DNA from 3 places in the Nocardioides massiliensis genome. Region 2 is predicted to be linked to each of the others. Evidence: riboswitches for the same ligand, from Rfam matches in the RefSeq annotation. Region 2 holds a riboswitch; each other region holds the start of a gene.

The links. A riboswitch is a leader RNA that binds a small molecule or an ion and turns the genes downstream of it on or off. The one in region 2 is predicted to bind thiamine pyrophosphate.
Positions count from the first base shown of each region.
Region 1: linked by a shared signal. The riboswitch ahead of thiM (hydroxyethylthiazole kinase) and the one ahead of J2S59_RS03420 (thiamine ABC transporter substrate-binding protein) in region 2 are both predicted to bind thiamine pyrophosphate.
Region 3: linked by a shared signal. The riboswitch ahead of thiE (thiamine phosphate synthase) and the one ahead of J2S59_RS03420 (thiamine ABC transporter substrate-binding protein) in region 2 are both predicted to bind thiamine pyrophosphate.

Region 1 covers NZ_JAUSQM010000001.1:2,107,724-2,115,296, reverse strand. Annotated here, with positions in the region: gene J2S59_RS10485 (endonuclease/exonuclease/phosphatase family protein) at 1-275, shown strand, start outside; gene J2S59_RS10480 (SDR family NAD(P)-dependent oxidoreductase) at 279-1,799, opposite strand; gene J2S59_RS10475 (patatin-like phospholipase family protein) at 1,846-2,691, opposite strand; TPP riboswitch at 2,717-2,813, shown strand; gene thiM (hydroxyethylthiazole kinase) at 2,805-3,674, shown strand; gene thiE (thiamine phosphate synthase) at 3,671-4,351, shown strand; gene thiD (bifunctional hydroxymethylpyrimidine kinase/phosphomethylpyrimidine kinase) at 4,348-5,211, shown strand; gene J2S59_RS10455 (lipid-transfer protein) at 5,208-6,380, opposite strand; gene J2S59_RS10450 (MaoC family dehydratase) at 6,377-6,814, opposite strand; gene J2S59_RS10445 (acyl-CoA dehydrogenase family protein) at 6,811-7,573, opposite strand, start outside.
Region 2 covers NZ_JAUSQM010000001.1:662,371-669,943, forward strand. Annotated here, with positions in the region: gene J2S59_RS03415 (ABC transporter permease) at 1-1,384, opposite strand, end outside; gene J2S59_RS03420 (thiamine ABC transporter substrate-binding protein) at 1,429-2,511, opposite strand; TPP riboswitch at 2,532-2,640, opposite strand; gene J2S59_RS03425 (GNAT family N-acetyltransferase) at 2,781-3,245, shown strand; gene J2S59_RS03430 (MBL fold metallo-hydrolase) at 3,246-4,301, opposite strand; gene J2S59_RS03435 (SDR family oxidoreductase) at 4,325-5,128, opposite strand; gene J2S59_RS03440 (NADH:flavin oxidoreductase) at 5,148-6,350, opposite strand; gene J2S59_RS03445 (sigma-70 family RNA polymerase sigma factor) at 6,403-7,573, opposite strand, start outside.
Region 3 covers NZ_JAUSQM010000001.1:3,909,631-3,917,203, forward strand. Annotated here, with positions in the region: gene bluB (5,6-dimethylbenzimidazole synthase) at 1-57, opposite strand, end outside; gene thiC (phosphomethylpyrimidine synthase ThiC) at 54-1,739, opposite strand; gene thiD (bifunctional hydroxymethylpyrimidine kinase/phosphomethylpyrimidine kinase) at 1,739-2,533, opposite strand; gene J2S59_RS19275 (thiamine phosphate synthase) at 2,530-3,123, opposite strand; gene J2S59_RS19280 (thiazole synthase) at 3,120-3,878, opposite strand; gene thiS (sulfur carrier protein ThiS) at 3,884-4,072, opposite strand; gene thiO (glycine oxidase ThiO) at 4,069-5,184, opposite strand; gene thiE (thiamine phosphate synthase) at 5,181-5,792, opposite strand; TPP riboswitch at 5,788-5,897, opposite strand; partial or broken gene J2S59_RS20415 (antitoxin VbhA family protein) at 6,433-6,645, shown strand; gene J2S59_RS20420 (HEPN domain-containing protein) at 6,673-7,014, opposite strand; gene J2S59_RS19305 (helix-turn-helix domain-containing protein) at 7,127-7,573, opposite strand, start outside.

The DNA.
Region 1 (7,573 bases), 1.4 Mb from region 2:
ACGAGCCGGCACGCGCAGGGAGGCCCGTCTACGTCCACCTCGTGCGTTCTCGATGGGTACGCGACAGCTGGCGGGCTGCTCGGGTCCGCACCAACCGAGTCGGCACATACCACAACTACCGCGGCCTCAAGCAGAACGGCAGCCGGATCGACTGGATCCTGACGTCGCCACAGATCCGGGTACGCCGAGCCGCGATCAACATCAGTAGCCGGGACGGGTTGTTCCCCAGCGACCACTTCCCCGTGCAGGCGTTGATCCGCCTTCCCCGCCGCTGAGGCTCACCAGGGGCTGGGCTCGTAGTCCTTCACGAAGCAGCCGTAGAGGTCCTCGCCGGCCTCACCACGCACGATCGGGTCGTAGACCCGCGCCGCACCGTCGACGAGGTCGAGCGGCGCGTGCCATCCCTCGGCGGCGATGCGCAGCTTCTCGTGGTGCGGGCGCTCGTCGGTGATCCAACCAGTGTCGACGGCGGTCATGAGGATCTTGTCGGTCTCGAACATCTCCCCCGCGCTGGTGCGCGTGAGCATGTTGAGCGCCGCCTTCGCCATGTTGGTGTGGGGGTGCCCTGCGCCCTTGTAGCGTCGCGAGAACTGGCCCTCCATGGCCGACACGTTGACGACGTACGCCCGACGGGCGCCGGCGTCCACCGCAGCCCGCATCGCCGGCCGCAGCCGGGACACCAGCAGGAACGGGGCGATCGAGTTGCACAGCTGCACCTCGAGGAGCTCCAGCGGGTCGACCTCGTCGACGGTCTGGGTCCAGGAGTTCGTCATCTGCACGTCGGGCAGCAGTCCACCCGCATCGACAGCGGTGCCGGCGAGATGCGCCTCCATGCTCGCACTGCCGGCCTTGAGCGCGAGCGCCGTCAGGCTGGCCGCGCTGTGCGCCGCCATTGCAGCCTCGGGCGACTCCCCCTCGTGATGGGCGACCGACACCTCCTGCAGGGCGCCGGCGATCGCAGCCGGGTGCGCCTCGGAGATCTTGTCGAAGCTGACCATCTCCGGCAGCGCACGGTCGGCCGGCAGCGGCGCCGACTCCCCCTCGATCAGCGGCGCATAGGCGCCGGGGCTGCGGCGTACGGTCTGGCAGGCGTTGTTGATGAGGATGTCCAGCGGCCCGGCGGCAGCCACGTCCTCGGCCAGCGAGATCACCTGCGTGGGGTCGCGCAGGTCGATGCCGACGATCTTCAGTCGGTGCAGCCACTCGTCGGAGTCCTCGGCTGCTGCGAACCGGCGTACGGCGTCCTTCGGGAACCGCGTGGTGATGGTGAGGTGTGCGCCGTCGCGCAGCAGGAGCAGCGCGATGTACATCCCGATCTTCGCGCGCCCACCCGTGAGCAGCGCCCGCTTGCCGGTGAGGTCGGTGCGCTGCCTGCGTTTGGCGTGCGACATCGCCGCGCAGTTGGGGCACAGCCAGTGGTAGAAGGCGTCGACCAGCGTGAAGTCCTGCTTGCAGATGTAGCAGCCGCGCGCAGTGATCAGCTCACCGGCGAAGGCACCCTCGGCGTTCGACACCAGCGGGATCCCCGCCGTCTCGTCGTCGATCCGCAACGGCGAGCCGGTCGCGGTCTTCTCGATGATCCGCTGGTCGTGCGACTGCCGCTCCATCCGGATCTCGGCCCGGCGCGACTTCTTGATCAGCTTGTACATGTGCGACGCGGCCCGCTTCATCGTGCGGACGTCGTCGTGGTCCGGGTGCAGCTGGGCGATCTCGCGCAGCACCTTCAGCGCGACCGCCATCTCGTCGGGATCGATGCCCGCCGGTGCAGCGTTCGCAGCGGTGTCCTCCGGCGTGCTCACGGGGATAGATCGTAGGCGGCGCGGGCCGCCCGGCCGGCACCCGGGTTCAGTCGCTCCACAGCGCGCGCACGCGCTCGGCCACGTCGGCCGCCTGCGCCCGCCCGGCTTCGGCACTGATGCTGCGACGCGCCGGGTCCAGCACGTTGCGCCCGATCGCCGCGCGCGAGCGCGCGTCGGGCCGCACCACCTCGTGGCGTACGCCGGCCAGCTGCTCGCTCGCCCGACGCATCGGACCGATCGCCCGGTCGACGGGGGCGAGGACGAGCACCCGCTCACAGTCGCGGGCGAGATCGGCATTGACGTAGGACCGGGCGCCGCCGTCAACGTGGTCGCGGCCCTCGAGCGGCACGGGCGGGTAGACGCCCGGGACCGCACAGCTCGCCGCGACCGCCTCGAGGAGGCTCACCCCGCTCGCGGCGTCCAGTCCGCGCAGTTCGCCCGTGGCGACGTCGACGGCGGTGGCGACCAGCGGCTCGGCCGGCCACTCCAGGGAGGGAAGGCGCTCGCGGATCGCGGCGTACCGCTCCTCCAGCGTCGGCGTCCTGCCCGCCCGCGTCTGCGCCACGGCGTACGCGCCCAACGCACGGCACATGCGCCGGCTGTCACCGCGCCCGCGCAAGAAGGCGACCGCGTAGCGCGCCAGCACCGACGGGCTGATCGAGGCGACCTGCTCGCCCGGCTTCGCGACGTACGGCGAGGCTTGGTAGGCGTACAGCTCCTCGACCGGGGTCCCCGACCGCAGCTGCGCACCCACGACCGAGCCGGCCGACGTGCCGACGACCATCTCGGCCGTGCGCACGTCGACACCCGCCTCCGCGAGCCCCGCCACCAGTCCGGTCATCCAGGCGATGCCGGTGATGCCGCCACCACCGAGCACGAGTCCGCGAGTCATGGAGCCAGACGGTAGCGTGGACCACGACCGTGACACGGGGTGCCCGCGCGCAGCGGGCTGAGAGCACACCCGTCGAACCTGATCTAGTTCGTACTAGCGAAGGGATGTCGCGCATGCCGCGCACCGTGAACGACCCCACCCCTCAGACCGCCGCGCTGGTCGACGCCCTGGAGCGCGTCCGCACCCGCGCACCACTCGTCCAGTGTGTGACCAATGCAGTGGTCATGCAGTTCACCGCCAACGCGCTGCTCGCACTCGGCGCGTCGCCCGCGATGGTCGATATCCCCGACGAGGCCGGAGCGTTCGCCTCCGGCGCCGACGCGCTCCTGGTCAACCTCGGCACCCCGTACGCCGAACAGCGCGACGCCGCGGGTGAGGCGGTCGAGGCCGCCTGCGCCGCCGGTGTCCCCTGGGTCCTCGATCCCGTCGCCGTGGGCATGTTGCCGGTGCGGACGCCGCTCGCCGTCCGCCTCGTCGCGGCGCGGCCGACGGTGGTCCGTGGCAACGCGTCGGAGGTCGTTGCGTTGGCCGCCACGGCCGGGCTGAGCGACCCTGCGGCCGGCGGCCGCGGGACCGACGCGACGCTCTCGGTCGACGAGGCGCTCCGGGCTGCGGGTGCACTGGCCGGTCACACCCACGGCGTCGTCGCCGTCTCGGGTCCCGTCGACGCCGTCACCGACGGGGACCGCGTCGTCCGCATCGACAACGGCAACAGCCTGCTCACCCGCGTCACCGGTGGCGGGTGCGCACTCGGCGCCTGCGTGGCCGCCTTCCTCGGCGCCACCCGCGCTGACCAGCTCGACCCGCTCGTGGCCACGGTGGCCGCCGTGACCGCTTACGGGGTCGCTGCCGAGGTCGCAGCTGAGGTGGCGACGGGACCGGGCAGCTTCGCCGTGGCACTCATCGACGCCCTCCACCACCTCGACGCGACCCAGCTGACCGATCGCGCCTCGGTCGTCCTGGCGACTGCGAGCGCCCGGTGAGGCGGCCACCACTCGACCTCTCGGTCTATCTCGTGGCCGACCTCGGCGTGCTCGATCGGCTCGGGCGCGACGCCGTGGATGTCGTCACCGCAGCGGTGGACGCCGCCGAGACCGACAGCGCGGTGAGTGTCGTGCAGCTGCGAGCCAAGGAACGTGGCGCGCGCGACCAGGTCACGCTGGCGTGTGCGCTTGCAGCCGCCCTCCCCGCAGGCGTGCCGTTGATCGTCAACGACCGCGTCGATGTCGCGCTCGCGGCACGAGCCCGCGGCGCAGGCGTCGCCGGCGTTCACCTCGGCCAGAACGACCTCGACCCGACCGACGCCCGACTCCTCCTGGGCCCGGACGCCGTGCTGGGACTGAGCACCTCGACCGCTGCGCAGGTCCGTGCCGCCTGCGCCGCAGGGGTCGTCGACTACCTGGGACTCGGCGCCTTCCGCTCCACGTCGACCAAACCGGACGCACCGGCGCCGCTGGGCCTCCAAGGCCTCAGCGAGCTGGTCGCCCACAGCACGCTGCCGACCGTCGCGATCGGCGGCCTCGACGCCCCGGACGCGTCGGCAGTGCGGGGGGCTGGCGCCGACGGGATCGCCGTGGTGTCGGCGGTGTGCGCCGCGGCGTCGCCGGCCGCCGCGGCAGGTCGGCTCCGCGCCGCCTGGGGCGGGGAGGAGAGCCGATGAACGCCGTCCCGCGGGTTCTCAGCGTCGCCGGCACGGACCCGACCGGTGGCGCAGGCATCCAGGCCGACCTGAAGGCGATCGCCGCGCTGGGTGGGTATGGCATGGCGGTGGTGACCGCGCTGGTCGCCCAGAACACCATGGGCATCCGCGCGGTCCACGCCCCACCGGTCGAGTTCCTTCGCCGCCAGCTCGACGGGGTGTGTGACGACGTCGAGGTCGACGCCGTGAAGCTCGGCATGCTCTTCGACACCGCGATCGTGGAGACCGTCGCCGACTGGCTCGGCCGTGTCCGTCCCCCGGCCCTGGTGGTCGACCCGGTGATGGTCGCGACCAGCGGCGACCGCCTGTTGCTGCCCGAGGCCGAAGCTGCGCTCATGCGACTTCTGGGCGAGGTCGAGAGCGACGTCCTCGTCACCCCGAACCTCCCCGAGCTCGCCGTGCTCGCCTCGGCAGCCCCGGCACGCACCGAGTCGGACCTGAGTGACCAGGCACGGGTCGTGGCATCGGCCTACGGCGTCCGGGTGTTGGCCAAGGGCGGTCATCTCGACGCCGACCATTCCGACGACGTGCTCGTCGCTCCCGACGGCACCACGACCGCCATTCCGGGACGCCGGGTGGCCACACGACACACCCACGGGACGGGCTGCTCCTTGTCCGCCGCCGTGGCGACCGCGCGGGTGCGCCATGGCAGCTGGGAGCCAGCCGTGCGAGAGGCCAAGGCGTGGCTCACGGAGAGCCTGCAGGCCGCGGGCACCCTCCACGTCGGGCGCGGCCGCGGGCCGATCTCCCATTTCGCGGGGTTGTGGTCACGGGCGGGGACCTACGCCCCTCCGCCCGTGACCGGACGGCCCATCGACTAGGCCGACAGCACCACGCCGCTGGTCGGCACGCCCGTGCCGGCGGTGACGACCACGTTGTCGACCTGACCGGGCTGGTTGACCGACTCGCCCCGGACGAGTCGCACTGCCTCGGCGATCCCGTTCATGCCGTGCAGGTAGGCCTCGCCGAGCTGGCCGCCATGGGTGTTGGTCGGCAACGACCCGTCGAGCTCCAGGTTGCCGTCGGCGATGAACGCCGCCGCCTCGCCGCGGCCGCAGAAGCCGAGCTCCTCCAGCTGGGGCAGCACGAACGGCGTGAAGTGGTCGTAGAGGATCGCGGCCTGCATGTCCGAGGGCTTCAGCCCACTCTGCGCCCACAGCTGGTCACCGACCAGCCCCATCTCCGGGATCCCGGAGATCGAGGGACGGTAGTACGACGTCATCATGTGCTGGTCGTCGCCGGAGCCCTGGGCCGCCGCCGCGACGTACGCCGGCTTGTGGGGCAGATCCTTGGCCCGCTCGGCGGAGACGAGCACGAGCGCCTGGCCGCCGTCGGTCTCCTGGCAGCAGTCGAGCAGGTGCAGCGGCTCGGCGATCCAGCGCGAGGCCTGGTGCTCCTCGAGCGTGATCGGCCGGCCGTAGAAGTGCGCCTTCGGGTTGGTCGCCGCGTGCTTGCGGTCCACGACGGAGACGCGGCCGAAGTCCTCCGACGTCGCGCCGTACTCGTGCATGTAGCGCCGGGCGAACATCGCGACCCACTGCGCCGGGGTCGAGAGCCCATAGGGCGTCATCCAGGAGTACGCCGCACGGTCGGCGTTGGTGTCCATCGGCCGGTTGGCCTGACCGAGGCCGTAGCGCTCGCCCGAGCGCTCGTTGAACGAGCGCCACGCGACGACCACGTCGGCGAGCCCGGCCGTGATGGCGGCCGCGGCGTGCGCGATGGTGCCGCAGGCGGCACCCCCGCCGTACCCGACCCGGCCGAAGTAGGACAGGTCGCCCATGCCGAGGTTGCGCGCGATGTGGATCTCCGAGCTCGACTCGGCAGTGAAGGTCACCAGCCCGTCGACGTCGGAGGGCTTCAGACCCGCATCGGTGACGGCGGCGAGCACGGCCTCGCACCCGAGCTGCAGCTCGCTGCGCCCGGACTCCTTGGAGAACTCGGTGGCGCCGATGCCGACGATCGCGGTGGCGTTGGAGATCGGCGCGTTCACTGGGGCAGCTCCAGGGTCACGGTGCCGCTGACGTGCGGACCGAGCGAGTTGGTGCCGACGACCTTGAGGTCGACGAGCCGGGCAGCGGTGTCGATCGCGGTGACCTCGCCGGTCATCACCATCGTGTCTCCGGGGTAGTTGGGCGCGCCGAGCCGGATCTTGATCCGCTTCACCCGGGCGGCCGGACCGGCCCACGCGGTGGCGTAGCGCTCCGCGAGGCCGTTGCTGGTCAGGATGTTCATGAAGATGTCCTTCGACCCCCGCTCCTTGGCGAGCTCGGGGTCGTGGTGGACGTCCTGGTAGTCCCGGCTGGCGATCGCCGTCGCGACGATCAGCGTGCGGGTGATCGGGATCGCCTCCTCCGGCAGCGTGTCGCCGACGCTGAGGTCCGCGAGCGCGCGGGTGGGTGCCACCTCGACAGGCGTGCCGGTCACGACGCCACCTCCGCGCTGGTGAGGAGCTGTCCGAGGTCCTCGAGCGCCTGGGCGGACCCGCCGAGGGTCGAGGAGATCTGCTTGCCCCACAGGAAGTAGCGGTGCACGGGGTAGTCGACGTCGACGCCGATCCCGCCGTGGACGTGCTGGACGCGGTGGACGACGTCGAGGCCGGCCTGGTCACACCACCACTTCGCGACGAGCGCGGCACGGTCGGCGGCCTTCGGCTCGCCGTCCTCGACGTGGGACACGGCCTGCCAGAGCGTCACCCGCATCGCGTCGATGTCGATGTAGCAGTCGGCGAGCTGGTGCTGCACGGCCTGGAAGGTCGCCAGCGGCCGGCCGAACTGCTCGCGCTCGGAGAGGTACGCCGCAGCCAGCTTGAGCGCTCCCTCGGCGACACCGACCTGCACCGCGGCGAGTGCGACCGCTGCGAGCCGCAGGGCGGCCGGTAGCGCGGGGCCACCGGGGTCCCCGACCGCCTGCGCGCGGGCGCCGGCGAGCGCGAGGTTGCCGGCGTGGTCGCGGGTCGTCGTCTCGGTGGTGGTCCACGTCAGACCATCGGCACCCGACTCGACCAGGAAGAGTCCCGGCCCGGCGTCGGTCGTGGCCGAGACCAGCACGTGGGTCGCACCGACCGCGCCCGGGACGACCGCCTTGGTGCCGGTGAGCACCCAGGCCTCGTCGTCGGCGGTGGCGGTCGTGGACGGCGACGCCGGGACGTCGGGCGCGAACTCCTCGAGAGCCAGCGTCAGCCGC
Region 2 (7,573 bases):
AGACCAGCGCGAGATCGACGTCGCGGATCACCCGCAGCGGCCCGGCCCCCAGGGTCGCGGCGACCTGGCGCTGCCGGTCGTCGATGGACGACAGCACCGGCGACAGCACGCGGACGACCAGCGGCAGCGCGACCATGGCCTGGGCGATCGGCACGAGCAGCGCGGAGCTGCGCAGGTCCAACGGTGGTCGATCGAGGGTGATGAGGAAGCCGAAGCCCAGCGTCACCGCGGAGACCCCGAGCGGGAGCATGAACGCCCCGTCGACCCAGGAGACCACGCGCCGGGCGACCCCGCCCGGCGGAGCGGGACGGGTCGTCACGAGCGCGACGAGCAGGCCCAGCACGATCGCGATCACGGTCGCGTCGACCGCGATCCGCAGCGAGTTCTCGATCGCGTCGGTGACCGGCACCCGCAGCGCGTTCGACCCACCGTCCTGGGGACCGGCGGCCAGCGCCCGGTAGTGGTCGAGACCCCACCCGTCGGAGGTGCGCAGGGAGCGTCCGATCAGCGTGGCGACCGGCGTCACGACGAGCGCGACGACCCCGGTGAGCACCAGCAACGCCGGGACGTCCCGGCGCCGCGGGCGCCTGCGGGGTCGGCGTACGCGGGCAAGTCCGACCTCACCGGCGCGGGCACGGTGGGCCAGCAGGAGGAGACCGACCACCGCGAGGATCTGCAGCAGTGACAGCGCTGCCGCAGCCTGCAGGTCGAGGAAGCTCGTGGTGAGCAGGTAGATCTCGGTCTCGACGGTCGAGTAGCGCAGGCCGCCCAGGGTGAGCACGACGCCGAACGCGGTAGCGCAGAAGAGGAAGACCACGCTCGCCGCCGAGACGATCGCCGGGCGCAGCGCCGGCAGCGTGACCGTCCACCACACCTGCGACGGTCGCGCGCCGAGGGCGGCGGCGGCCTCCTCCCGGCGCGGGTCGAGGCCCTCCCACTGCGCCCCGACGGTGCGCACGACGACGGCGATGTTGAAGAACACCAGCGCCAGCACGATCGCCGCCGGCGTGCCCTCGAGTCCGAGGCCGCCGAGCAGTCCCGCCGACGCGAACAGCTGCCGGAAGGCGACCCCGACGACCACGGTGGGCAGCACGAACGGCACGACGACCACCGCCCGGAGCAGCCGCACGCCCGGGAACCGCAGCCGGGACAGGGCGTACGCCGCCGGCACCCCGAGCAGCACGGCAAGCACCGTCGCCGCCCCCGCGCTGAAGAGGGTGAACCCCAGCACCCGGTGCACCCGCGGGCGGGTCAGCACCTGTAGGACACCACCGGGGTCGAACGCGCCGTCGACGACGAACCCGCGCGCGAGCATGCCGCCGACGGGCAGCACGAAGAACACCGCCAGCACGGCCAGCGGGAGTCCGGCCGCCGCGAGACGCACGACCGGCAGGGTAGTGCGCCTCGGGCGACGCGGCGCGAGGGGCATCAGCGGGTGACGACCTCGCCCCACTGCTGCAGCCAGGTGTCGCGGTTCTCGGCGATCAGGGCCGGGTCGAGGTCGTAGGGGTCCTCCGCGACCCCGGCGAAGCGCGCCCACTCCTCGGGCAGCTCGACCTCCTCGCTGACGGGGAAGACATACATGTTCTCCGCCAGCGACGCCTGGAACTCCTCCCCCACGAGGAAGTCGACCAAGGCCTGCGCGCCCTCGGGGTTCGCCGCACCCTCGATCACACCGGCGTACTCCACCTGACGGAAGCAGGTGTCGAGCAGCGCGCTGGTGGTCGGCTCGTCGCCACCCTCGGGGACGGTGAACGGCGGGGATGACGCGTAGCTGAGCACGATCGGCCGGTCGCCGTCACCGCCGCCGGCGGTGAAGTCGACGGTGTAGGCGTCGGTCCATCCGGAGGTGAGCTTCGTGCCGTTGTCCATCAACCGCTCCCAGTAGTCCTGCCAGCCGTCCTCGCCGTACTCCGCGATCGTGGCGAGCAGGAAGGCCAGGCCCGGCGAGGACGTCGCCGCACCGGGGGTGACGAAGAGCCCCTCGTACGCCGGCTTCGTCAGGTCCTCGAGGGTGGCCGGGGGCGCGACGTCGTTGTCGGCGAACCAGGTGTCGTCGATGTTGACGCACACGTCGCCCTGGTCGATCGGGGTGAGTCGTGCTGCCGCGTCCGCGTCGTCGAGGACGTAGCGCTCCGCGCCCTGCGGGAGGGTCTCGGGGGTGTGCTCGGCGAGGATCTGCTCGTCGACGACGCGGCTCGCGAAGGTGTTGTCGATGCCGAAGACAGCGTCGCCGAGCGGCGAGTTCTTCGTCAGCACCAGCCGGTTGGTCAGCTCGCCGGCGTCGCCGGCGGCCTGGACGTCGACGGTGTAGCCGTGCTGGTCGGTGAACGCCGCCAGCACCTCGTCGGGCACGTTGAAGGAGCTGTGGGTGACGAGGACGACGGTGTCCGTCTCCTCCGCCGCCTGGTCGTCGCCGCCCCCGGTCGAGCAGGCCGCCAGCAGAGTCGCTGTGGCCGCCGCCGTGAGGGCGAGAAGGTGCTTGCGGGTTGGTCGTTCGGTCGCACGCATGCGTGGTCTCCCTTGGGTGGGAGGGGTTGAGCTCGACTCCCTACGACGGTGCTAACCGCGTCAGGTTCGAGGGTCTGCGGCCTGTTCCGCACTCTCAGCGCCCTGGATGGCGCTCCCCTGTCGTTCGCCGACCACGATAGTCCGCGCGCGGACGCGCGAGCAGCCGGGCCCACGGGTCGAACGGGATACGTCTCGCACGTCGATCGTCGGGATCAGCGTGTCTCACGTATCCCGTCGTGCAGTGGCGATGGTGTGACACGCTGCGCGGCGTGAACGTCCGCACCGCCGCCTTCGCCGACCTCGACCCGCTGACGGCGTACGCGATCTGGCGGTTGCGAGTCGACGTCTTCGTCGTCGAGCAGGAGTGCGCGTACCCGGAGCTCGACGGGCGTGACGCGGAGCCGACGACGCAGCATTGGTGGGTGCCGGGCGACGCCGACGGTGAGGCGCCGGTGGCGGCGTACCTGCGCGTGCTCGCCACTCCCGACCCGCACGAGGCGCGCATCGGTCGCGTCGTCACTGCCCCGGCTCACCGGGGACGCGGGTTGGCCGCGACGCTGATGCGCGACACCCTCGGTGCGCTGCGGGAGACGGGCGTGCGTTCGGTCGTGCTGGACGCGCAGTCCCACCTCTCCGACTGGTACGCCGCCCTGGGGTTCGACATCGTGGGACCCGAGTTCCTCGAGGACGGCATCCCGCACGTCCCGATGCGCCAGGAGCTCGCGGCCCCCTGATCAGTCCGGCAGGGTGAAGCTGAGCGTCTCGCCGTCGTCGGTGCGCCGCAGGTCGCCGCGCAGGGCGAGCAGCTCCAGGTGGGCGAGGGTCTCCATGCTGGCAAGCGCGCCGTTGAAGACGTCGAGCTCGGAGAAGTGCCGCCCGCGCTTGGTCCAGGTGAGCTCACCGGCCACGTCGTACGCCGTGCGCGCACCGCCGGCGACCGCGTCGCGCGACTGCACCAGCCGTTCCTCGTGGAAGGCCAAGAGCTCCTCGACGCGCTGGTGCGAGCTCATCCCCACGGGGCCGTGAGCGGGCAGGAGCGTCAGGTCGGGCATCGCGCGGACCTTCTGCAGCGACGCCATGAAGTCGCGCAGCGGCTGCGGGGCGTAGACGGGCTCGAACCCGACCGACGGCGTGATGGTGGGCAGCACGTGGTCACCGGAGAACAGCACCCCGGCGGTCTCGTCGGCGAACACGAAATGGCCCTGGGTGTGGCCCGGCGTGGAGACCGCGCGCAGCGCCCGGTCGGGCAGCTCGATGTCGTGGTCGGCCTCGAGCCACACGTCGGGGTAGCCCCACAGGTCGAGGTCGGGACCGTCCTCGTCGCCGAACTTCGCCCACTCCTCGGCGATGCTCCGCGCGCCGGCGCGCACCAGTTGGTCCAGCGTCGGGTCGCGGTCGAGCGTGGCGTCGTGCATGAGGTCGAGCGTCGGCTTGTCCCCGATGCCGAGGCTGACCTCGGCGCCGAACTCCTTGCCGATCACCGCGGCCTGGGTGTAGTGGTCGCGGTGCACGTGGGTGACCAGGAACCGGCGGATGTCACGGACGCTGAAGCCGATCGAGGCGAGCGAGGACTCCAGCAGCGTGCGGGCCTCCTCGATCGCCCACCCGCCGTCGACCAGCGTGAGCCCCTCGTCGGAGGCGAGCACGTAGACGTTGACCGCGCGCAGGCCGTCCATCGGCAGCGGCAGCGGGATCCGGTGGACGCCCGGTGCCACCTCGTAGGCGCCGGGCTCGGTCCACTCCCCCGAGCCGGTCGACTGGTAGCCGGTGGTCGCCGCTTCGTTGCTCATGCCAACTACTCTCCCAGGCCCGGTCAGGCGTCGGGCGTCAGGTCCGGCAGACCGAGATCGAGGTTCGGCACTTGCAACCCGCCGTCGACCTCCAGGATCTTGCCGGTGAGGTACGCCCCCGCGGGCGAGCTGAGGTAGAGCACCGCCGCGGCGATCTCCTCGGGCCGGCCCACCCGGCCGAGCGGGGTGCTGGACTCCATCTGCCCCATGATCTTCTCGTCCGAGGCGACGTACTCGAGCGCGGACGTCAGCACCGAGCCCACTCCGACCGCGTTGACCCGTACCAGCGGTGCGAGGTCGGTGGCGGCGAGCTTCGTGTAGTGGCTCAGCGCGGCCTTGGCCGTGCCGTAGGCGAGGTAGCCGCGACCGGCGACCCGGCCGATCACCGAGGAGATGTTGACGACCGATCCACCGCCGTCCTTCAGCAGGTGGGGTACGGCGGCGCGGGTGAGCGCGTGCGCGGTGTTGACGTTGAAGTGGAACGCGTCAGCGAGGTAGGCGGGGTCGGTGTCCATCAAGGCGTTCGGGATGCTGCCCCCGACGTTGTTGACGATGATGTCGAGGCGACCGAAGGCCTCGACCGCGGCGTCGGCGAGCCCCGCCGCGGCGTCGAGGTCGCTGAGGTCGGCCGGGACGACGTGGGCCCGGCGTCCGGTCGCGCGCACCTGTTCGGCGACCTTCTCCAGCTGGTTGGCATGCCGGGCGCTGATGACCACGTCGGCACCGGCCTCGGCGAGCGCCACGGCGGTGGCCGCACCGATGCCGCGGCCGGCGCCGGTGACCACCGCGACGCGATCGTCGACACGGAAGGAGTCCAGGATTCCCATCGGCGGAATGTAACAGGTTCTAGTTTGCGGCGAGGGGGATCCGCGGACCCGTCGCGGGGTGCTCCGAGAGCCAGCAGTGGGTGTAGGAGTAGATCGACGGCATGCACCGGTTGCAGTGGATGCAGGCACTCTGGGCGGTCTCGCCCTCCTGCATCCGCCGCAGCAGGTCCGGTTCGCGCAGCAGCGCGCGCGCCATGCCGACGAACGCGAAGCCCTCCTCCATCGCCAGGTCCATCGACGCACGCGTCGAGATGCCCCCGAGCAGGATGAGCGGCATCTCGAGCGCCGTACGGAACTCCCGCGCCTGCGGCAGGAGGTAGGCGTCCTCGTAGGGGTAGGACTTCATGAACTTCGCGCCGACGTACTTCATCCCCACGCGCACCAGCGGCGGCATCACCCGGCGGAACTCCTCGACCGGCGCCTCGCCGCGGAAGAGGTACATCGGGTTCAGCAGCGAGCTGCCCGCGGTCAGCTGCAGGGCATCGAGGTTCCCGTCGGCCTCGAGCATCCGCGCGACCTCGACGCTCTCGGGGAGGTTGAAGCCACCGGGCGCGCCGTCCTTCATGCCGTACTTCGCGATGAGCGCGACCTCATCGCCGACCTCGTCGCGCACAGCCCGGGCGACCTGCCGGGCGAGCCGCGCGCGGTTCTCCAGGCTGCCGCCCCACCGGTCAGTGCGCCGGTTGAGCACCGGGGACAGGAAGCTGGAGACCAGGTAGTTGTGGCCGAAGTGCAGCTCGAGACAGTCGAGGCCAGCGCGGACACCCAGGCGGGCGGCGGCGACGAAGTCCTTGGTCACCCGCGTCAGGTCGCGCTCGGTCGCCGAGCGGATGAACTGCATCGACAGCGGGCTCGGCATGCGCGATGCCGCGATGGCGTGCGCACCGTTGGAGCGGCCGTTGCCCACGGGCCCGGCGTGGCCGAGCTGACCGGAGACCAGCGCCCCGGCGGCGTGGACGGCATCGGTGAGCCGGACCAGGCCGGGCAGCGCCTCCTCGCGCAGGTGGATCGCGGCACGGTCGGTGCGCCCCTCGGGCGAGACGGCGAGATAGGCGACGGTCGTCATCCCGACGCCGCCCTCCGCCACCGCCACGTGGTAGTCGATCAGGTCGGGGCTGACCAGCCCGCCGGGCGAGCGGGCCTCGAAGGTCGCGGCCTTGATCGTGCGGTTGCGGAGGGTGAGCGGGCCCAGGCGGCCCGGCGAGAACACGTCGGTGGACACCGCGGAACTGTAACGCGTTCTCGTTCGTGGCGCGGGCTTCCGCCGCGGGCCCTCAGGCGTCGCCGGGGTCCGAGGGGCCGGTCCCGCCCGGGTCGGGGTCGGGCGACGGGTCCGGGTCGATGGGCGTGGGAGTCGGGGTGGGGGTCGGGGTGGGGCTGGGGGCCGTCGGACCAGGTGTGGTCGGACCGTCACTGGGCGAACGGGTCGGGGTGCGCGTGGGCGAGGGAGTGGGACGGACCGGCGGCCCGCCCGAGGGGCCGGTGGAGGGGCGCGGCGTGGGACTCACAGCCGGTGGGGTTCCCGGCGTGGATCCCGGGGTGGCTCCCGGTGGCGTGGTCGCGCTCGTGGGACCGGGCGCGGCCGGAGTGCCGGGGAGCGCCGGTGTCGTGGACGGCTCGTCCGCAGTTGTCGGGTCCTGCGCCGGGCGTGCGCGGCGCTTCTTGCGCCGGGGTGACGCGTCCGCGCTCGTCGGGCCGGCGGCGGGCGCTGATGCCGAGGGGGTGGCCGAGGGCGCGGCCGGGACCGGCGAGGTCGGCTCACGGTCCGTGGCCGGCGCCCGACCGTTGGTGACCGCGACGATGCCCAGCACCATGCCGATGACCACCACGACGGCTGCTGCCGACGCAGCCGGCACGAGCCACCCCGGTGGTCCGCCTCCACCCGTCCCGCGGGTAGCACCGGTGACACCAGCGACCGCAGGCGGCGGACCGGCAGGCACCGTCGGCGGTGGACCGGCCTCGCTGGCGACGAGCAGGGGCTCGTCGGGATCCGACGTTCCGGCTGCGTGCAGCGCACCCGCCGCGCCGCCGAGCAGCGCCGGCGCCAGCACCGTCCCGAGGTCGGCACGCAGGTTGCGCAGCCCCAGGTAGATCCCGCCGCAGTCACGGCACTGCTCGAGGTGGCCCTCCAGTTGACGGTCGGAGCGGGTGCGCCGCTCGACGTACGCCGGCAGCAGCTCTCGGGCGCGGGTGCAGTCCTGGCCGTGCACCACGGCTCGGTGCTCGCCGACGTAGGCCCGGCGGAGCCCGGCGCGGGCCCGGTGGGCCAGAGCGGCGACGGCGGGACCGTCGAGGCCGAGCAGCGTCGAGACCGACTCGTCGCTCTCGTCCTGCAGGCAGGTGTGCCAGAGCGCCACCTGCCAGCGTTCGGGAAGGGACGCGAAAGCGCGCGCGAGGACTGCCGCCTCGACGTGCTGCTCGGGGTCGGCGGGCGGGACGGCGGCA
Region 3 (7,573 bases), 3.2 Mb from region 2:
CCGCTCGGCCGCCGAGGTCTGGTCACCGATGAGCGGCACCGGTCGTCGCCAGGTCACGGTGCCGCAGTGTAGGCATCATCCTCGACATAGACCGATGCGCCCATCTCCACGAACTGCGCCGACTTCTCGGCCATGCCCGTCGCGACGTAGTCGCGGACGTCCTGGCTGATCCGCATCGAGCAGAACTTCGGCCCGCACATCGAGCAGAAGTGAGCGGTCTTGCTGGCCTCGGCCGGGAGCGTCTCGTCGTGGAACGACTCGGCGGTGTGCGGGTCGAGGGAGAGGGCGAACTGATCGCGCCAGCGGAACTCGAAGCGGGCCTTGGACAGGGCGTCGTCCCAGTCGCGGGCGCCGGGGTGGCCCTTGGCGACGTCGGCGGCGTGCGCGGAGAGCTTGTAGGTGATGACACCGGTCTTCACGTCGTCGCGGTTGGGCAGCCCGAGGTGCTCCTTGGGAGTGACGTAGCAGAGCATCGCGGTGCCGTGCATGGCAATCGCCGCCGCGCCGATCGCGGAGGTGATGTGGTCGTAGCCGGGCGCGATATCGGTGGCAAGCGGGCCGAGGGTGTAGAACGGCGCGCCGTGGCACCAGTCCTGCTGCAGCACCACGTTCTCCTCGACGAGGTTGAGCGGCACGTGACCAGGCCCCTCGACCATCACCTGGACGTCGTGCTCCCAGGCCCGCTGGGTCAGCTCCGCGAGGGTGCGCAGCTCGGAGAACTGCGCCTCGTCGTTGGCGTCGGCCGTGCAGCCGGGGCGCAGGCCGTCGCCGAGCGAGAAGGACACGTCGTACCTGGCGAAGATCTCGCACAGCTCGTCGAAGTGGGTGTAGAGGAAGTTCTCCTCGTGGTGGGCCAGGCACCAGCCGGCCATGATCGACCCGCCGCGGGAGACGATCCCGGTGATGCGCTGCGCGGTGAGCGGCACGTAGCGCAGCAGCACGCCGGCGTGGATGGTCATGTAGTCGACGCCCTGCTCGCACTGCTCGATGACGGTGTCGCGGAAGACCTCCCAGGTGAGCTTGCTCGCGTCACCGTCGACCTTCTCCAGCGCCTGGTAGATCGGCACGGTGCCGATCGGGACCGGCGAGTTGCGGATGATCCACTCGCGGGTGGTGTGGATGTCGTCGCCGGTGGACAGGTCCATCACGGTGTCGGCGCCCCAGGTGACCGCCCAGGTGAGCTTGTCGACCTCCTCGGCGATGCTGGAGGTGACCGCGCTGTTGCCGATGTTCGCATTCACCTTTACCAGGAACCGCTTGCCGATGATCATCGGCTCGGCCTCGGGGTGGTTGAGGTTGGCGGGGATGATCGCGCGCCCGGCCGCGACCTCCGCGCGGACCAGCTCGACGTCGCAGTTCTCGCGGATCGCGACGTACTCCATCTCCGGGGTCACCACGCCCTGCCGGGCGTAGTGCATCTGGGTGACCGTGCCGGTGCCGCGGCGCGGCCGGGGCCGCGTGCCGCGCCACTGGTCGCGCGCCTCGCCGCGGCGGATCGCGGCCTTGCCGTTGTCGAGCAGCTGGGTCTCCCGGCCGACGTACTCCTCGGTGTCGCCGCGCTCGGCGATCCAGTCGGCGCGCAGGGGCGGCAGGCCAACCTCGGGGTCGCTGCCGGGTCCCGCCGTGGCGTACCGGTCGAACGTCTCGCCGTTGGTGAGCGCGACCCGGGTGAAGGGGACGCGGATGTCGGCGCGCGATCCGGTGCGGTGGACAGTGCTGTGGCTGGGGTGGATGTGCATCAGACCTCCTGGGTGGGTGGGACGAACGTGTGGGCGACGAGGCCGCGACCGCGGCCCAGCCGCCAGCCCGCGCTGCGGCGCAGCGCGGCCGCGACGAAGGCTTGGGCTGCCCGCGTCGCCGTGGGGAGCGGCTCTCCCCGGGCGAGGTGCACGGCGAGGGCGGCCGAGAACGTGCAGCCGGTGCCGTGGTCGTTGGTGGTCGGTACGCCGGCGTGCTCGAGGACGTGCGCGCGGCCCCGGTCGTCGACCACGAGGTCGCGGCACCAGTCGGCCTCGGGGTCGCCGCCGGTGAGCACCACTGCGGGGCCGAGCGCATGAAGGGCCAGCGCCACGTCCACTGGCGGCTCCTCCGAGCCGGCGCCGGCAAGGCGGCGCGCCTCGGCGAGGTTGGGGGTGACCACGGTGCAGCGCGGGAGTACGTGGTCGCGGTAGGCCGTGACGAGGGCGTCGTCAGCCAGCACCGCACCGCTCGAGGTGCGCAGGACGGGATCCACGACGAGCGGCAGTCCGGGAGGCAGGTCCGCGACCACCCCGGCGACGGCGACGGCGCCGAGCATGCCGGCCTTGGCGACCGCGACCGGGAGGTCGTTGAGCACCGCGTCGACCTGAGCCTGCACGTGGTCGGCGGAGAGCTGGACCACGGCGCGCACGCCGGTGGTGTCCTGCGCGGTGACGGCAGTGACGGCGCACGTCCCGTGTGCGCCGAGCGCCGCGAACGTCGCCAGGTCGGCGGCGACGCCCGCAGCGCCGCCGGAGTCGGTGCCCGCCACGGTGAGGGCGACAAGGGGGTTCACCGGACCTCCTCCATGACGCGAGCCACAACGCCGGCCGGGTCCGGGGCGCGCATGACGGCCCCCATGACCGCGACGCCGTGAGCGCCGGCAGCACGCATCGAGGCGGCGTTCTCCACCTCGACCCCGCCGAGGGCGAAGACCGGTACGTCGCCGGCGAGCGCGACGGCGCGTCGTACGCCGTCCTCCCCGACAGCGGGGCCGTAGCCCGGCTTCGAGGCGGAGGCGGCGACCGGCGAGATCGTCAGGTACGACGCGCCGCCGGCGACCGCGCAGCCTACCTCCTCGTCGTTGTGGCACGACCGGCCGTGGAAGGGCGCCGCGTCGGCGTCGTGCCGGCTCTGGGCGGCCGCGAGGTGCACCGCCGCCGCGCCGGGCAGCCAGGTGCGGGCGAGGATCACCGTGACGCCGGCGGAGCCGAGCGCGCGGGCGATCTCCTGCCGCTCCTGCTCGGGCAGGTCGAGCTCGCGGAGCACGACGACCTCCAGCCCGGCGGAGGCGCAGTCGGCGACGGTGCCGACCAGGTCGCGCCCGGCAGGGACCTGGTGACGGTCGGTGAGGAGCAGCAGCCGCGGCAGGTCGACCCCCGTCACGTCCCCACCCGTCCGGCCATCGGGCTCGAGGCGCGGGCGGCGGTCAGGCGCGGGACGCGGCCTGCACCGCGGGCCAGCTCGCCGGCCTCGACCGCCGCGCGGAGGCCGGCCGCCATCTGCACCGGACGGTCCGCGCGGGTGATCGCGGTCGCCGCCAGCACCGCGTCGCAGCCCAGCTCCATCGCGAGCGCGGCGTCGCTCGCGGTGCCGATGCCAGCGTCGAGCACGACCGGGAGCGCGACCGCGGCGCGCACGGCCTCGATCGCCCGGGGGTCGTCGATGCCGCGACCGGAGCCGATCGGCGAGCCCAGGGGCATGACCGCCACGCAGCCGGCGTCGGCCAGGCGCCGCGCGACGACGGGGTCGGCGGTGGTGTAGGGCAGCACGCGGAAGCCCTGCCCGACCAGCGTCTCGGCCGCGTCGAGCAGCTCGACCACGTCGGGCAGCAGGCTGGTGTCGTCGCCGATCACCTCAAGCTTGACCCAGTCGGTCTCGAGGGCCTCGCGCGCGAGCTGGGCCGTGAGAACGGCCTCGCGAGCGCTGTGGCACCCGGCGGTGTTGGGCAGGATACGCACGCCCTTGGCCCGGAGTGTGTCGAGCAGTCCGCCGCTGCCGGTGTCGGAGGTGCGACGGATCGACACCGTGACCAGGCCCGGGGCGGCGGCGTCGACGACCTCGGACACGGCCTGGATGTTCGTCAGCCCGCCGGTCCCGATCCACAGCCGGCTGGAGAGGTCGACCCCTGCGATCCGCATGCGGCTCACCCGCCCTGGTGCGCGGTGACGACCTCGACCGCGTCGTTCTCCGACACCGGCGTGCTCTGCCACGACCCCGCGGGGACGACGACGCCGTTGAGGGCAATCGCCACGCCGCGTTCCGCGGGGACCAGGTCCCGCAGGGTGGAACCCGGCTCCACGGAGCGCGGCTCACCGTTGAGGTTGATTCTCATGAGGAGAAGACCCTTCTGACCGCAGGGCTGTTGACGAGCTGGTACGCGTCGAACCGGCCCGGCGCGAAGGGCCGCGCCACGCCCATGGCGTTGCCGTTCTCGACCAGGATCCGGACGATCTGGGCGCTCAGCGGTGCCAGCAGGACGCCGCCGCGGTAGTGGCCGACCGCCAGGACCAGACGGAAGGGTCCCGGGCTGTCGACGGTCCCCAGCAACGGCCCGTTGTCCGGCGTGCCGGGGCGGTTCCGGGCGGTGATGTCGACGACGCCCGCTGTCTCCAGCCCGGGAACGAGCGTGCGGGCGGCGTGCAGCAGGCGCACGATCGTGCCGAGGCTCGCGACCGGCACGGTGTCGTGCTCCTCCTCGCTCGCGCCGACGACTACCTCTCCGCCGGCGCGCGGCACCACGTAGACCTTCTCGCCGTGGACCCGGGCCCGGAGCACGCGCGTGGGCGGGTCGGCGGCGCGCAGCCGGATCGTCTCCCCCCTGACAGGACGGACGGCCGGGACCAGCTCGCGCGCCTCGGCACCAGTGGCGACCACGACCGCGTCGGAGGGGAAGCTCCGGCCGTCGGCGGTGGCCACGCCCGACGGCGTCACCTCCGCCCGGGCCCGAACCAGGTGGGCGCCCACGAGGCGCAGGAGGGCCTCCGCGACCAGGCGCGGGTTGACGTGGTGGTCCTCGGGAAGGAGGGCCGCGCCGGCGACCCGCGACAGCGTCGGCTCCTCGGCGCGGGCCTCGCGCCGGTCGAGCTCGCGGAAGGCGACGCCCTCGGCCTCGAGCACAGCCAGCGTGCGACGGACGTGCAGCAGGTCGTCGTGGTCCTGCCCCGCCAGCAGCGTGCCCGCGGTGCGAAGGTCGACGTCGAGACCGGCGGCGGCGTGCAGGCGCGCGGCGTACGACGGCCACAGGCGCGCCGAGGCGACGCCGAGCCTGAGCAACTCCGTCTCCCCGTGCCACGCCTCGCCGGCGGGCGCGAGCATCCCGGCCGCCGCCCGGGTCGCGCCGGCGCCCGGATCGGGGTCGAACACCCGGACATCGTGCCCCGCGCGGACCAGCTCCTCCGCGCAAGCCAGGCCGACGATGCCGGCCCCGACCACCGCTACCCTCATGCGACCGCGACGGCGCCGACGAGTTCCCTCGCGGACAGTCCGGGCTGAGGGGATCGGCAGATGGCCGAGGCCACCGCGATCCCGTACGCCCCGGCCGCCATCACCTCGGGTGCGCGCTCGGCGTTGATGCCAGAGATCGCGATCGCCGGCAGGACTCGAGCCGCATCACGCAGCACGTCCAACCCGATCGGGTCGGGGAGACCACTCTTCGTGGTCGTGGGGTAAACAGGCCCCACACCGACGTAGTCGGCGCCCTGCGCCTTCGCCTCACGGGCCTGGTCTGCGTTCCGGCAGGTGCCGCCGACGAGGAAGCCCTCCGGTGCCAGGCGTCTGGCCTCGGCGACCGCGAGGTCATCACGGCCGAGATGGACGCCTTGCGCTCCGGCAACGAGTGCGATGTCGACGCGGTCGTTCACGATCACCGCCGCCGGGGTACCGGCAAGGCGGTCCACGAGGGCGCGGGTGAACGCCACCACCTCGCGGTCGGACACCGACTTCGCACGCACCTGGACGGCGTCGACGCCCTCACGGACGACCGCCTCTAGCAGGCTGAGCGCTCCGTTGTCGTACGACGGCAAGTCGGTGATGCAGTGAATGCGGGGTAGCACGTCGCTCCTCACTTCCTTCGCCGGCATTACCCGGATCAGGTTCGACGGTCGGAGCGGCTCCAGCCCCATCTCAGCCCGATGCCTCGGGCTCCCGTGTGGAATGCAACGACCGTAGCAGCCGTGCAAGCTCTCTCGGAAGGAGGTCAGCCGGACGGCATAGCCGTCCCTGCCTTTTGCTTGACAACCAGGCCGACCCGCGGTGAGGACAACCAGTGGGCCGAGCAGGTCAGAGCCCAGCAACGTCGCCGATGACGATGATCGCCGGACCTGGATCGTGCCACCGGAGGCGATCATCCGCACCCATGCCAAGAACCGGAGGTCGCGGCATGGCTCCAGGACACGGCGGAGGCGTTCGAGGAGATCGGCGAGATCGATCTGGCCATCGACTGGGCGAAGCAAGCGATGGAATTCGACCGCGGCCACCAGTCCCGCAAGGCCGCGGACTACTTGGTGCGGCCTGCTCGAGGCCCACCGACCCGCCCAGGCGCTGGAGGCCCGGCTCTCGGTGTTCCGCAAGTGGCCGTCTTCGACATCGGCGGCGCGGCTGCACAAGGCCGCCAGCAAAGCGTGGCCCGAATATCGCGACGAGGTGGTGGCGACCCTCGCCGCGAGCCCGAGCGACGCGGTGCTCTTTGCGCACGTGACGCTGAACGATCCCGAGTTCGCGTGGAACCTCGCACACTCGCTCGCGCTCGACAGCGACCACTCGATCGATATCGAGCGGTGCAGGCGGTCCGTCGAGGATGCTCGGCGGTCATCCGAGTTGGAGGGCTCCCGCAGCAGCGACGCCACCCGCGCCGACCAGGAAGCATTCGTGCGCGGCGAGATCGACGAACGGCAACTGGGCGGGCGGGTGCGGGCTCGCTATCGCCTGGTCTGGTCAGAACAAGCCGAGCTGATCGAGAATGCCTTGCGACGCGGTGATGATCGCTTCCGCGTTATCGACGGCTTCCGCAGCCTCATCCTGCGTGGCGTCGTCACTCGGGCGCTCGGGATACTCGAGCTCGTTGCGCCGACGACGGAGCGCGCCGAACTGCCGGAAGCCAGGACCGAACTGCGCTCGAGCAGCGCGCTCGACGGCGTAGTGCCCACCCTTCGTCGTCGGCCGCAGCCCTTGATGAGCGAGCAGGGCGGTCAATGCCTGACGCGCGGCGTCGTAGGCCAGGACGAGAGCGGAGTCAGGGTCGGAGTCGACGGCTGACCGCGCTGTCGTCAGAGTCACCGTCGCCTTCTCAAGGAGCCGCTCGCCGTTGGCAGCGGCCCAGTCAGCTTCTGCAGTTCGCCCGCCTCGAGCAGCGCTTCGACGTCGGACTCGCCGCGCGTCCAGCGGGCCATCAGGGGTTCACCGGCTCACGCGAGTCGAGGACGGTGACGTGCGCGGACTCCTTGACCTGGGCGACGAGTGCGTCCTCAGGATCAGCCCACTGCTTCGCCGTGCGCACGACCGGATTGACCTCGATCCCCAGCCGGGCGTTCGCACGGTCAGCCGCGTCGTAGAGGTCGGCGCGGTCGACCTTGCCCACGACGAGCACGTCGATGTCGTGCGGTGGCGGACCTGCCTGACCGTCGTACCGGGCAGCCCAGGAGCCGAAGATCACAACCTGCTCGGCTCCCTTGATCGCGAACTCCTCGGCAATCACGGCCCGAGGACCGAAGGTGATCTCCAGGAGTTGGGCCAGTGCCTTCGCCGCCGGGTGGTCGACGTTGGCGCGAATCAGCCGGTTCCGCCCCTGGGTGCGGCTCCGGAGGAGGCCGGCCTCATCGAGACGGATCACCTCGCG